Labilibaculum sp. DW002: one gene and its partner. The protein of the gene in region 1 interacts with the protein of each later gene in a pairwise test. Links are inferred from orthologs where the notes say so. Each region holds a gene or a part of one and is shown in the gene's direction. Other genes may lie near its edges.

Evidence for each region. The genes of interacting proteins can lie anywhere in the genome.
Region 2: the proteins of L3049_RS10535 (region 1) and def interact in binary tests that used the Escherichia coli proteins (3 or more experiments, as listed by UniProt). The link is inferred for Labilibaculum sp. DW002 from one-to-one orthologs.

The regions. Positions count from the first base shown.
Region 1 is NZ_JAKJSC010000001.1:2,640,003-2,647,646, forward strand. The notes cover bases 1,508-4,495. They hold L3049_RS10535 (aspartate-semialdehyde dehydrogenase), read left to right. Parts: upstream 1,508-2,500; coding sequence 2,501-3,490; downstream 3,491-4,495. Other genes in these bases: L3049_RS10530 (lamin tail domain-containing protein), read right to left, coding at 1,508-2,407; hflX (GTPase HflX), read right to left, coding at 3,602-4,495. Outside these bases: more of L3049_RS10530, read right to left, coding at 1-1,507; more of hflX, read right to left, coding at 4,496-4,876; L3049_RS10545 (energy transducer TonB), read right to left, coding at 5,053-5,736; L3049_RS10555 (DUF3592 domain-containing protein), read right to left, coding at 6,774-7,148.
Region 2 is NZ_JAKJSC010000002.1:233,142-240,595, forward strand. Bases 3,216-6,013 are described here. They hold def (peptide deformylase), read left to right. Parts: upstream 3,216-4,236; coding sequence 4,237-4,791; downstream 4,792-6,013. Other genes in these bases: L3049_RS12580 (hypothetical protein), read left to right, coding at 3,296-3,583; ruvX (Holliday junction resolvase RuvX), read left to right, coding at 3,765-4,187; L3049_RS12595 (DUF6588 family protein), read left to right, coding at 4,970-5,998. In the rest of the region: L3049_RS12560 (NanQ anomerase/TabA/YiaL family protein), read left to right, coding at 1-276; L3049_RS12565 (PepSY-associated TM helix domain-containing protein), read left to right, coding at 365-913; L3049_RS12570 (LVIVD repeat-containing protein), read right to left, coding at 989-2,266; L3049_RS12575 (hypothetical protein), read left to right, coding at 2,422-3,195; L3049_RS12600 (ComEC/Rec2 family competence protein), read left to right, coding at 6,120-7,454. UniProt on the Escherichia coli protein: Removes the formyl group from the N-terminal Met of newly synthesized proteins. Requires at least a dipeptide for an efficient rate of reaction. N-terminal L-methionine is a prerequisite for activity but the enzyme has broad specificity at other positions.

The DNA.
Region 1 (7,644 bases):
TAAGCTCTCCTGAAGATTTCAGAACAGCTCCTGCAATGTGTTTTTTCCAGTTGAAATAATTTTCTGGATAACTATTATAAAATTTCAGATTAGACAATGAAGTTGATAACTGATCATGGCTTCCCAAATCAGCTATTTGAAAACTGAAAATAGCTATTGCATTCTGCTGATCGATCGCTAATGGATTCAATTCAAGCGATTCTATTGCGTCAGCAGAACTAATCATTGAAGTTCTATCTACTGCTGATATATTATCGCTTAAAATGGTTGGAAAGTAGTCACATTCGACCTGTATTGTAAAAATTTCAGCCATTGAATAAACTAAATCACTCCAAACATACTTTACTTCTTTCTTAATCGCATTAAAATTTTCTGATAAGAATTCACCATTTCCTGTGGCAAGAGAAAGACGAATCTCAGAATCGAAGTCACTATCAACATTTCCAAATCGATCTATTAGTTCAATACCAAGCTCAAACTGCTCCTGAAAATTTATGAATTTAGGAACATCAGTAAAGTTCATATTTTCAGGTTCTACATTTAATGTGAACTCAGGTCCGAGCAAGTTACTTTCGAAAATGGGCAGCAAACCACTCCCTTTATCAGAAACTTCCCATTGGGTATGCAAAGAATCAATTGCCATTTGAAAGATTTCCCCATCTATGGTTTTGCCTTTTTTCAGATAGCATAAAATAGAATACGCTGCAGTTAATTCACTAGCAACTTCCCGACCTATTTCCGATTCTGAAAATTGAATCGTCAACTCAGAATCATCAACATCTAAAACGCCATCTAAAACTTCATTATCTCTTTTGATGATAAATTTTTCAATTGATTTTTCCCAATTAACTTGATTTTTATCTGATCCGATCAATCGAATATTTTTCAATATTGTCGACAAACTATCTTGTCCTGAATCAATAATTGTAAAACGATATACTTCAAGTGCATCCTCTTGTTCTACCCTTAAAGATGAAAAATCCCTGTTATTGGCATACGAAGAATCTACTGCAACATATGTTTGCCTCGTATTCTTAACCACTATATTATTAGAAATCCACTCTCCTAAAACATTTCCTTTAGCAGATAAATTAATCGTTTCAACTTCTGAATATTGAAGCGAATCAAAACAAATCTCGCCTTTAACAAATAATTGATTTATTTCATTTTTAGATTCTAACACTCCTGAACCATTTTTCAGAGATAAACTAACCTCCTCTTCAGCATCAACATCTAAATTATCAAAATTGTCTACAGCCTTTAAAGAGATTGAAAACTGATGATTGCGAATAATAGTGTCTTGTAGGTTCGTAAAGCATATTCGTGATGCACTCACATCAATAAGATGAATCTCTGAACTTAGCTTATTGCTCTGCGAAGAAAAGCCGGAACCAGAATCAAATGTCTTAAAGCCAAGTGCGCTTTCTTTGATATACAACTCAAAATTTTTACCATCAACAATAGGATTAGTGGTATCTAAATAAACTCTTAACTCAAACTCCCGACTTGTAGCATTAGGAATGTTAATTTGCCCTTCCAAAAATTCCATCCAAATAGAATCGGCATCATGTTGTACGATATTTGGTACAATCTCGTTCTCCTCAGAAAATAAATGAATACCACCAATATTATTATTCCAATTCATTCCATTCTCTGGATTTGAATTGTAAAAAGCCATATTAGAAATTTTAGTTGGTAAATCATCTGTTACTTCAGCAGTTTCTTCAATTTTAAATCGAAAAAATGGAACTGCAACGCTTGGTTCATTTATAGTAGTTTCAATATTAATTTTCTCAATCGGACTTTGCGATGCTAAAATCTGTGTAAGCTTATCGCTTTCTGGAATTATAGGTTTTCCGCTAATCAACACATCTTTTATATAAACTGCATCTCCAGCATTAGGGTTATTCATCTTCACTAACACTTGCAAATTGCTACCGTTTAGTTCTCCTTGAGAAACAGTAGTATTGCCCCAATTACCAATATTTTCAGGATTTGTTTCAAAAGGTACTTCATCACCTCCATCCAATTTGTAAAAACACTTGATATATTTATTAGCATTGGTAGAACTACCCGTTTCTGCCACATATAATGAAATCTCAACATCAGTAAAAGTCGAAATATCAATAGAAAAGGTTTTCCAAATGGCTTCACCATCACAATCCTTTGCTTCTAAGCGTCCTCCGCTTGTTGAAATCACTTTTATGTAATCGCTCTCATCAGTCAAAGAACAATTCTCTGTACTTAAAGTCCAGTCAATAATTCCTGCCATATCGGAACCACCGCCCCAATAACCTTTCCCTGTTTCTTCAGCAAAATTATCCCTCCAAACATCTTCCGCATACAACCAACTACTGTTCAACAGGAAAACCATTAAAAACAATTTAACGCAAAGAGTTTTTTTCATGGAAAAATCCTTTTAAATTTGATTCACTTAATTAACCAAAGTGAATTTAACTATAATTAAATTTATAATCAAAATTTTAAACTGAATTATGTTATGAAGATTGCTGTAGTAGGCGCCACAGGTTTAGTGGGACAAAAAATTCTTGATGTACTGACAGAAAGAAATTTCCCTATTGATGAATTGTACCCCGTTGCAAGTGAAAGATCTGTAGGTAAGGAGATTGTATTTAATGGAAAAAAATACAAAGTTATCAGTATGATGGACGCAATTAATTTAAAACCACAAATTGCAATCTTCTCAGCTGGTGGAGACACCTCTTCAAAATGGGCTCCTGAATTCGAAAAAGCAGGGACTTTCGTTGTTGATAATTCATCAGCTTGGCGAATGCATCCTGAAAAAAAATTAATCGTTCCGGAAATTAATGCTTCAGAACTTAGTGTTGATGATAAAATTATTGCCAACCCTAACTGTTCAACTATACAAATGGTTGTAGCTTTAGCTCCTTTACACAAAAAGTACAAAATTAAACGTTTGATTATTTCAACTTATCAATCGATTAGTGGTACAGGTGTTAAGGCTGTTGAACAACTTGATAATGAAAGAGCAGGTATTGACGGAGAAATGGCTTACCCATATCCTATAGATAAAAACTGCTTACCTCATTGTGATGTATTTGAAGACAATGCTTACACAAAAGAGGAAATGAAATTGATTAATGAGACTAGAAAAATTCTTTGTGATGATTCTATTCGAATTACGGCAACAGCCGTTCGTGTTCCTGTTGTTGGTGGTCACTCTGAGTCTGTAAATATTGAGTTTGAAAAGGATTTTGATTTGGATGAACTAAAGAACCTTCTTTCAGAATCAGAAGGTGTTATTCTTCAGGATGAACCGGAAAAGAATATTTATCCAATGCCTAAATTTGCTCACGAACAAGATGAAGTCTTTGTTGGACGAATTCGTCGTGATTTCTCAAACCCAAACAGTTTAAACATGTGGATTGTTGCAGATAACCTGCGTAAAGGTGCTGCTACCAATGCGATTCAAATTGCTGAATACCTCAGCAAAAACCAATTAGTATAAAACACAGGAAAGGCCAATAAAATTAGTATTTATTGGCCTTTTTTTATTTTACGAAGGATTGGTAAATAATAAACACTACGGATATTCGCATCCACTATTCTTTAATATCACTTAGTCCATCAGATTTGAATAATCCTGATAAAGATAATCGTTATAAGGAAAACGTGCAGAATGAATTTCTTTAACCATATCGTACACTTTCTCTTTAAATTCCTCAACATTTTCTTTTTCTTTAGCTGAGATAAATAGACATGGCGTATCACCTTTAGCAACCCACATTTTCTTCAACTCATCAAGACTGTAGTTTTCTCTCAGCTTCGGGGTTAAATCATCTTCATCCTTTTTCACATAGCTAAAAGCATCAATTTTGTTGAAAACCAAGAAAGTTGGTTTTTCCTTTTTATCGATTTCTGCCATCGTTTCGTTCACCACATTAATGTGATCTTCGAAATTAGGATGAGAAATATCAACAACATGAAGAATAACATCAGCCTCACGCACCTCATCAAGTGTAGACTTGAATGATTCAACTAAATTGTGAGGTAGTTTTCTAATAAAACCAACTGTATCGGCAAGCAAGAAGGGGACATTTTGTATCACAACCTTTCTAACCGTAGTATCTAATGTTGCAAAAAGCTTATTCTCAGCAAAAACATCCGATTTACTCAAAACATTCATCAATGTTGATTTCCCAACATTGGTATACCCCACCAAGGCAACACGAACCATTTTATCACGGTTCTTACGCTGAACAGTCTTTTGCTTATCTATTTTCTTAAGATCTTCTTTAAGTTTAGAAATCTTATCCAAAATAATACGACGGTCAGTTTCAATCTGGGTTTCACCAGGTCCGCGCATTCCAATTCCACCACGCTGACGCTCAAGGTGAGTCCAAAGTCGTGTCAATCGAGGCAATAGATACTGATATTGTGCCAGTTCAACCTGAGTTTTTGCATTTGCAGTTTGAGCTCGACTAGCAAAAATGTCCAGAATCAAATTTGTTCTATCAAGAATTTTACGCTTCAGTTCACGCTCAATATTTCTCAGTTGAGATGGTGTCAATTCATCATCAAAAATAACCAAGCTAATTTCTGGATTATCATTAAGATATTGTGCAATCTCTTCAAGTTTACCAGTACCAACAAAAGTTTTAGGATTCGATCGTTGTAATTTCTGAGTAAAACGTTTCATCGTTTTTGCTCCTGCAGTTAAGGCAAGAAAATCTAATTCATCAAGATATTCTTTCACCATAACTTCGGTCATGCCCTGAGATTGGTCTACAATACCAATCAAAATTGCTTTTTCCGATTCTATTTTATTTTTAAGGAAATCTCCCATCTTATCAATTTGCAAAAAACAAAAGGCTAAAGTGCCTTTATAAATCATGATTTCCGTTCTTGAAATAGACTTTACAATCTATATTCAAAACAAATACAATTAGCAAAGTACGGAAATTATCGGCCAAAAATAAACAATATTAAACAAAGCATTAGCCAATTGGTCATAAAAAAAGAGGCTCTGAAAAATCAGAGCCTCATATATCGAATACAAAATGTATCAGCTTATTGTAACTGGAAATTGATCGGTACAGTATAAGATACTTTTACAGCTTTACCACGTTGCTTACCTGGCTTCCACTTAGGCATCTTGTTGATTACACGAACAGCTTCTTTATCCAATGAAGGATCGACACCACGTACAACGCGAATTTGTTCAACTTTACCAACTTTATTCACTACGAAATTTACGTATACACGTCCGGTAATACCATTCTCTTGTGCAATAACAGGATACTTAATCGATCTGGCAATCCATTTTTGTAACTCAAGGTCTCCACCTGGAAACTCAGGCATATCCTCTACAATTACAAAGACTTGTTGCTCATCTTCTTCCTCTGTTTCCTCCACAACTTGAATCTCAATATCTTCGTCCATATCGGCTTCAGAATCTTCAATCTCAAGTTCGTCATCAATTTCTTCATCGTTGTCCACAATGTTCAAAACGTCAGCAACCTTAGGAGCTGGTGGTGGTGGTGGTGGTGGCTTAACAGGCTCTTGACGAGTAATAGGAATAATTTCCTCCTCAGCCTGGATTTCTTGCTCTGTCTCCAACACAGTGGCTTCACTTGTATCAACTCGCCACTCAAAGGCTAGAAATACAATAGCAAGAGTAAGAGCCAGACCAATCTCTAGAAAAAGACCTCTCTTATTCTCCAGATCTGCTTTTTGTGACTTCTTAACTTCCATAGTTTTCTTTTAATTTTCTAGTAAATTCAGCGTTTAAAAGTAGGTATTTCAATTCTATAATCAAAATTCTTTTCGATCAGAGAATTAAATTGAGGCCTAAAGATATAAAAATTACAAGCAAACTGTTTTTCCTAGGCAATAAAATTGATTCTCAGCACGTAAACGTTTGAGAAAACAAGATTAAAGTAGGAAGTTATTGGTAATTTCTATTTGGATAAAACCTCTGTGTATAAATGAACTATAAACTTAGTCCATTTTTTCTTTATAGCCAATCTAAATTGTATTTTATTACAAAAGTAGAGTGAAAAATCCATTGTGTCCGAACTCATCCTACCTATACACACACTATACATTGCTACCAATCAATTGTCTATTGACAAACAATTTTCGAACTAAAATAGATTCTTCACTCTTCATTCCTTTACGTACTAATTAAAAAAATGTTTGGCTTTCTAAAAATTCCATCGTATTATTTTTTGAGATGTGCAATTTTCATCTATATTTGCAGTCCTGTTGAGGAATAGGCCCATTCTAATCTCTTTGGTTAGATGAGTATATTTATTCTTGTACATATTAAGAATACCTCACGGGGGATTAGCTCAGTTGGCTAGAGCGTTTGACTGGCAGTCAAGAGGTCAGCGGTTCGATTCCGATATTCTCCACATTGAAGATAAGGCGTTTGCGGGCTTCCACCGTAGGCGCTTTTTTTATGCTTCGCAAACAAATTCGCAAACACAACATCCTTATTTTTTTTCAAATTATAATATTGCTCTTTAATTAGGAGCTAATTTTCTCTACACTATAGAATGTATTGTAATTTTCTGTGTAAACCTGTAAACCTACCACACTACAAGCTACATATCAACACCTTACGGTTTACATTCATGGTTTACAAGGTTTACACCATTTGTTAACCAACTGATTTTCATGGGGTGTTTGGTTTACATGACTTTATAGATTTTTAACTCATGTGGTTCAATTCACTGCTGTAAATAAGCTTATTCTTTATAATACACCTATGAAAAATCGCACATTTACTAATCAGGAAGCTTTAACCAACCAGCAGGAGGTGCATTTTTTAGAACAGATGGTACGGGATTGCCAATTAACATTTTTGATTTACTTGGTGCGTCTGGAAGAAAAATCACAAAAAATCTTTTAGAAATTAACGTGTTTTGCATATGATTTACAATGACTCCACCTCTGTACTCAACATTTTTATATTTAAACTCATAATGCGCAGTTGGAGCTGAATGATGATCATCAACAAATTTTGTAATTGTCCCAATCGTATATATACCTTCTTTCGTTAATCGACTTCTTTGATATAAATCTTTTACACCAAAAAAGATGAAACATGTAATGGCCAATCCCACTATTACAATCATTATTTGTTTTTCATTAATTTCCATAAGTGTTGAATTTATAATTTACACCAGAACCAACTCCCTGCATTATTAGATGGTATAACAAAGCAGTTATAAAATATTTCTTGACCTATTAACATTCCAAAGACATGTTCCTTCCAAGATCAGGTACAGGACACAATTCTTTAACAAATAGATAGGGTATAATATTACTAAAACTATTTCTTGTATATATTTTGTTTTTCTGTTTTTCATTGTAAACCTGTAAACCACTGCCACTACAAATTGTATTACAATACATTAAGGGTTTACATTGAAGTTTACAAGGTTTACATCAATTCTTAATTGATTGATTTTCATAGGGTGTTTGGTTTACACAAGTTTTACTGAATAGAAACATTATCAAATTTTATTGAAACTTATCTTAGAAAAAAGTAAGCATTTAATAATGAGTTGTTAATTTTACATAGTAAAGATGACAATTATCTTTACTATGATAATAATAATATTCCACAAAGGGTATGATTGATTAATAATTACA
Region 2 (7,454 bases), on another replicon or contig:
ATTGAGGATTGTAAGCTAGAAGGTCACAAAAAGTATATCGATATACAATACATTATTTCAGGAGATGAAAAAATTGGGCTTACGACTTTAAACAATCAACCATTGATCGAGCAGAACGATGAGGGAGATTATTCTTTTTACAAAGGTGAATCAACATTGATTAAGTTCGAAGCAGGTACTTTTGGAATTTTTTTTCCTGATGATCTACATATGCCTGGTGTTAAGCTAAATGAGATATCTAAAGTTCGAAAAGTTGTTGTGAAAGTGCGCGCTTAATCTTTAATAGATCTTTTAATTAATTTTAGTGGGTTTCGTATCAATACAAATTATTAAAGCAGCTTTGTTGCAAAAAAAACGTTAAACAATGAATTGGAATTTAAAAATGAGAAACTGGCATCGAGATTTTTCGTACTTCTATGCTGGTTTATTAATTGCTTTTTCAATCTCAGGTATTGCTCTTAATCATCGTCATTCTTGGGATCCTAGAGACTATGTTTACGAATCAATAGACTTGAAAATTGATTTGCCAAAAGATAGAGATGCTATTACTGAAGAATTTTTTAGGCAAAGTTTAAAAGAAAACAATATTGATTTAAAGTTGAGGGGGACCGCATACAGAAGAGGAGGATATAACCTTTATTTTGATGGTGCTTACGCCTTTGTAAATCCTTTTACAGGAGAGGGTGAAATCGAACGATTTAGAACAAGACCAGTTCTTGGTCAAATGGTAGATTTGCACAAGTCGACAAGCAATGTTTGGCTTTGGTATTCAGACATTTTTGCAATATGCGTTCTTTTGATTTGTATTACCGGATTGGTAATTGCAAAAGGAAAAGGTGGTTTTAAAAAACGAGGTTGGAAATTGGCCTTGTTGGGTGTTATTATTCCTTCCGTTTTGTGGTTTTTTCTGTAAATCAACTAAAAGTACGTAACAAAGGCTGCCTCGAAAGAAGCAGCCTTTGTTGTTTGTTGAAATTAATTTAGTTTACTAATCTTCCACAGGAATGGCAATTGTACTTAATAGTTTTATGTTATTGATATCTGAGTAATCATATTGAAATAGACCTTCCGTTCCCACCACAATTAGAATATTTCCCAAAGGAATAACATCATAAGGAGTTATGTCAGTATAAGTCTTCAATAAGTTAGAACTGATATTTAAAGGATCTGAAGCATCATATATTTTCAAGCCTGAAGTTCCATCACAAACAAAAAGTAAATCACCATCAATTCCTAAACCATAAGGATTTTCCATGCCATACGATTTTACAAGTGTTGGAGTGCTTAAATCACTTAAATCAACTACATCTAATTGGCTGGTATTTTGGCCACAAAAATTACCAGCCCTTAAGGTGATGTAGGCATAGTTATCATCTACAACAACTGGATCGCAACTCATAAAATGATCGTATTGTGATAGCAATTGAGGGGAGAAAGGATTATTGATATCATAAATATACATTCCATTTCTTGCGCCAATAAACAATTGTGTATTGTGGACAAATAAGGTTTCCATTCCCCAACCAACATTGAATGTTCCATTTTTTGTAACCAAATTTGGATCTGAAATATCAAAAAGGGCTAAAGACCAAGTAGAATTTAAGGTAAATAATGTGTTTTCATAGATCATGAATCGTGCCATTGATCCAGCTTTACCAGTGCCTCCATTCGATGCTTTTACTCCTGCAGAATTTGATGCGTCAAACATAACATTCTCATAGTAAGGATAGTATTTTGGTTCTTCGTATTTTTCACTTATTCTTTTTACTTCCCATCCTATAACAACGCCTTTATCAGGATCAATTTCACCTAAATTGTAATTATTGTCTGTAGGTGGGAGAACCCAAGGGAATACATCATCAAACCTCTTTTCAATCTGTAGGTTGTCAATATCAAGAATATTAATTGCTATTAGGTCGGTATACGAATCAGCGTAAAGAATATCATCTTTTACAGCCATATCAATATTTCCAGGTATTGTAATAAAATTGATATTCTTAGGATCGCTAGGATCTGAATTATCAATAACATGAATTCCTTCATATTTTTCATTAACAAAGATATAATCTTGGTAGAAGTAGATTTTTCCAGCAACTGATAATTCTCTTGCATTTTCAGTTTTTACTGCAGCCTTGAATTCTTCAGTAGACATGTAGATTGGAGAATTTACAGTGTATTCGTGCTGAATGTTATCTTCGCAAGACCAAGTTCCTAGAAGAAATGAAATAAAAATAGATAAGACGGTAAAAAGTTTTACTGTTTTCATGATTAATATTTTTAAGGCCAATTTAAATACTTGTTTTTCTTCAAGATGCAAATTGATGCATAGGGTTGCGTTCTTAAAATTGTTTTTTTTATTGTTGAACCCAACGCAACCTTTCTAATTGTATATCATCATAAAAGAAAATAAAAAATCGTATTATGAAAACTCTTTTTGTGGTGTTAAAATCAGTTTTAGTCATATTCTTATTGATGCTTTGTGTTTCTAGCACATCGGCTCAGAAAAAAATGCATGTGATTACCTTAAAAAATGGAAATGTTTTACAAGGAAAAATAATTAGACAAGTACCTGGTGATTTTTTAGAAATAGAAACTCAGGATAAGAATTTTTGGAAATTTGATATGGAAGATATTGCCGAAATTCGTTTCGAAAAAAGAAAATTACCTAAGAATTATAGAGATACAATTGTTCAGCCTTTAAAAGGAATGAGTTATGAAATTAAAATGGGCGTATTAGCTGGAGGTAAAAGCAATGAAGATGATGCTCCTTTTAGTATGTTAGTTTCTGGAAATTATCGTTTTGAATCAGGAATATCCGCAGGTGGAGGTGTTGGATACGAAACCTTGAATGGTGGGAGCATGCCTGTTTTTGGAGAAATAAAATACCAAGCGAAGTTAAATGGAATTAGTCCGTTTATTTATTTGCAATCGGGTTATTCTATAGCATTGGAAAATCAATTTGGGAGAAATTTTTATCACAACTCAGAAGATGATGTAAACTCTGTGGGTGGAATATTAATTAATCCAGGAATTGGTTTTAATTTAGGGAATATTGGAGATAATCGTTTTACTTTAAATATTGGTTACCGTTTTCAGAAAATGAAGCATAAATGGGAGAATTCATACACTAAGGATACAGAATATTTAAAAGAAGAATACAACCGTTTATCTATTCATTTGGGTTTAATTTTCTAAAAAAAAACTTTTAGGATGGCTAAATTTTATGAGATTATGCTTACTTTGAAAAAAATCAGGATTTGTCCTGATTTTTTTTTATTCACCAAAATAGAATAAAATGTCAATTCAAATTGGAAGATTTTCTTTTCGTGGTCCATTCACTAACTTAGATGAAATAAAAGATCGTCCAGGTATTTTTATTGTGCACAAAGGCGAACAGAAAATCGATCCTTATTTTATTTGTGAGACTCCATTGCTTAAATCAAGCATTGAAAAAGAACTTAAAGCAAATAAATTGGAATTAGGTTCTCAAAAGAATTGTTTCATATCTGTTTACAATACTTTTTGTGTTCTTACTCTAGATCGCAAAGAAATGGTAGAAGAAATTGAGACTCTTTTATTGTAAGTTCGTTCTAAAATCAAAAATTCATCCCTCCATACATATTCAGATTCTTTGTCTTTTTAAGCGATAAAACTTGATTAAAGCCTTCTATTGCTATTCGTTTCGACTTATAAAGAGTTGAAAAGACAATATTTTAAACAGTTTATTTTATCTTTGCAATTCAAAATAAGTTTAAATAAGAGATTTGGCACGACTTTTAGCTATAGATTACGGAAGAAAACGAGTGGGATTAGCTGTGAGCGACCCAATGCAAATTATTGCAAACGGATTGGATACGGTTCATGCCAAAGATGTTTTGGACTACATTCAGAAATATATGGAGACCGAAGATGTTGAGTGTATTGTGGTGGGGCATCCAAAGCAGTTGAACAATGAGGATAGCGAATCAATGAAATATTTGAAACCTTTTCTTGGGCAATTGAAGAAGCGATTCCCGAAAATGCCTATCGAAATGGTTGATGAGCGTTTTACATCTAAGATTGCTTTTCAATCGATGATTGATGGTGGAATGTCCAAGAAACAAAGACGAAACAAGGAAGTTATCGATAAGATTAGTGCAACCATTATACTACAATCGTATATGGAAGCAAAAAGAAATATTTTTTAATAAATTATCTATCAATTGATTAATTTCAGTTGATTTTAAGTAATAAATAATGATTTTACCCATTACAATATACGGGCATCCTGTATTAAGAAAAGTAGCAAAGGATATTGATAAGGATTATCCTGATTTGGAAAAATTTATGGCGGATATGTGGCAAACCATGTATTTTGCTGATGGAGTTGGTTTGGCAGCTCCACAGGTAGGAAAATCTATCCGCATGTTTGTACTTGATGCATCTACATTTGCTGAAGATGAGCCAGAATTGGAAGGTTTTAAAAAGATGTTTATTAATGCTCATATTACAGAACGTTCGGGTGATGAGTGGAGCATGTCAGAGGGGTGCTTGAGTATTCCTGGCTTAAACGAAGATGTTAATCGACCAGAAACAATCAGAATTGAGTATTACGATGAGAACTGGGAATTTCATGATGAAGAATATTCAGGTTTTGCAGCTCGAATTATTCAACACGAGTACGATCATTTAGATGGAATCATGTTTACTGACCATTGTTCACCACTAAAAAAGAGATTGTTGAAAGGTAAATTAACTGGTATTTCGAAGGGTAAATTTAAAGCAAAATATAGATTTACACTCGCTAAATAAATTCTAAACCCTACCATCTCGGTAGGGTTTTTTTTATGCCCTCACGGATAATATACTATGCGAATCAAAATTTGAAAAGGGAGACTTGTACTTGTTTTTGTTTCAAATTGCTTAAACAAAAAGAAAAAAACTGCGTACTAGCAGGTGTTGATTGAAATCTAATTTAAATCTCTATATGATGAAAAAACTTATTTTACTACTAATATTGTTTGCTCCATTTTTAGGAAAAGCCCAAGACATTGAACAGTTTCTATTATCCGGAACCGAAGATGCTTCTAAATTGACAAAAAACTATGTAAATCCTGTAGCCAAAGGCTTTATGTATGGTTTAAATAGCGGCTGGTACACAACTGCCCGAACACATAAAAAATTTGGTTTCGATATTACGTTTGTTGCTAATTTAGCACAAGTGCCTAGCAAGGACGAGGCTTTTAATTTTGTTGCTTCTGATTACAAAAATATCAGCCTACAAAGTGGCGCAAGTTCTGCTCAAATCGAAACTTTAATGGGTGGTAATAATAATGAAACTTTGCTAGCCAGAATTGATGCTGGTGGTGGAAGTTTTGATCTTGCTAATTTTAGTGTTCCTGATGGTATAGGTGATGACCTACCAATGAGTGCCGTTCCTTCGGTAACGATGCAAGTGGGTATTGGTATTCCAGTAATCGATGCTGATTTAAAACTTAGATATCTCCCTAAAGTCGGAACCTCAGATTTAGAAGTAGGTATGTTTGGTATTGGTCTTCAGAAAAGTTTTAGCAAAATGCTAAAAATTGATAAAACGCCTTTTGATGTTTCTGCTTTAGTAGCCTTTACCAATCTAAAGGCCGAATACGATATTCAAGATGACTCAGATTTTGATGGCTCTGGACAAATGATGGAGTTCTCGACAAACGCAATTACATTCCAAGCCATTGCTTCCGTTAATTTAAAACTAATTGAGTTTTACGGAGCTGTAGGATACAATAAAGCCAAAATGGATGTCGATATTAAAGGAACTTACATCGTAGAGTATACAGAGGTTAATTCGGGTATGACAGTTGTTAAAGAAACTTTAACTGATCCTATATCTGTTGATTTTGACGCTAGCGGTGTACGAGCAACACTTGGTACTAGATTAAATCTAGGTTTCTTTAAGATTTTCGCCGACTACACCATGCAGGAATACAATACCATTACTGGTGGTATCGCTTTTAGTTTTAGATAATTTTCGATTGAATGCGTAAGCATTCGGTACATTAGTTAGAAAAGCCCTTGTTCATTGAACAAGGGCTTTTGTTTTTTAGGCAGATATGTTGTAATTTAGTTTACAATAAATAATATTATTGATGATCTTTAGAGAGTTTATACGTCAAAATCCATTTTTCCGCCTTTTACTCCCTTTGATAATTGGAATTGTAGTTGCCCATGCATTTTCATTGCCTCAAATGTTATACTATTCCTTCGTATTAGTCGGTTTATTGGGAATTATGATTTTTACATTTGTTGCAAAGTTTCGAAAGTCATATGCTCTCCGTTCCTTATTTGGAGTATTTGTTTTTTTCACTTGTATTGGAGCTGGAGGTATACGATATTTTGATGACGAATCATCAATGCAAATGAACTTTGATAATTCTTCCGTTGGTTTGTTGGGAAATATTGTAGAGCAGCCTGTCGAAAAAGCGAATAGTTATGCTGTTGTTTTTAAGGTAAAACAGCAGAATAAAGGGAATGATTGGCAAAATGAGGGCAGTAAAATGATGCTTTACCTGCAAAAAGATAAGCAGGTAAGAAGTTTGCAAATGGGAGATCAGCTTTTGCTGAATAGTAGCATCAGGCAAGTAAAGAATTTGGGTAATCCGTATGAGTTTGATTACGCGTCTTATTTGAAGACTCAACATATTTTATATACATCTTACGTAGATTCTTTATCATGGAATAGGGTTGGAAAGAATACAGATTTTTCTTTTCGTGTAATTGCTGCCCAATGGAGAGATAACCTTTTGGAAATCTACCGGAAGAATGGAATTAAAGGTGAAAGCTTTGATATTCTTGCTGCCTTAACCTTAGGATATAAAACAAGTCTCGATCCGGATACGAAAAAAGCATGGGCAAATGCAGGCGCGATGCACGTACTGGCCGTTTCTGGTTTGCATGTCGGAATTATTTACCTAATTATGAGCTTCTTATTGCGGTTTCTAACAAAACTAAAATATGGTAGTTTACTAAGAGGATTCGTTTTGCTCATTACACTTTGGTTGTATGCATTTTTAACAGGCTTGTCTCCATCAGTAATGCGCTCGGCTAGCATGTTTAGTTTTATTGTTATTGGAGAAATGCTAAAACGAAATGGAAGTGTTTATAATTCGTTAGCTGTTTCTGCATTTTTTCTTTTACTATTAGATCCTTTTTTACTTTTTACAGTAGGTTTTCAATTTTCATATTTAGCAGTTGTAAGTATTGTTTTTTTTCAGCCTAAACTTGATAAATTATTGCAGATACGTTCTTTTGTATTAAGGTGGTCTTGGAAATTATTTACCGTTTCGTTGGCTGCACAAATTGGAACGTTTCCATTGGCTATATTTTATTTCCATCAATTTCCATCGTATTTTCTCATTTCTGGATATATCGTAATATTAATGGCTGGTGTATTAATTTACCTTTCAGCAATATTGCTCATTTTA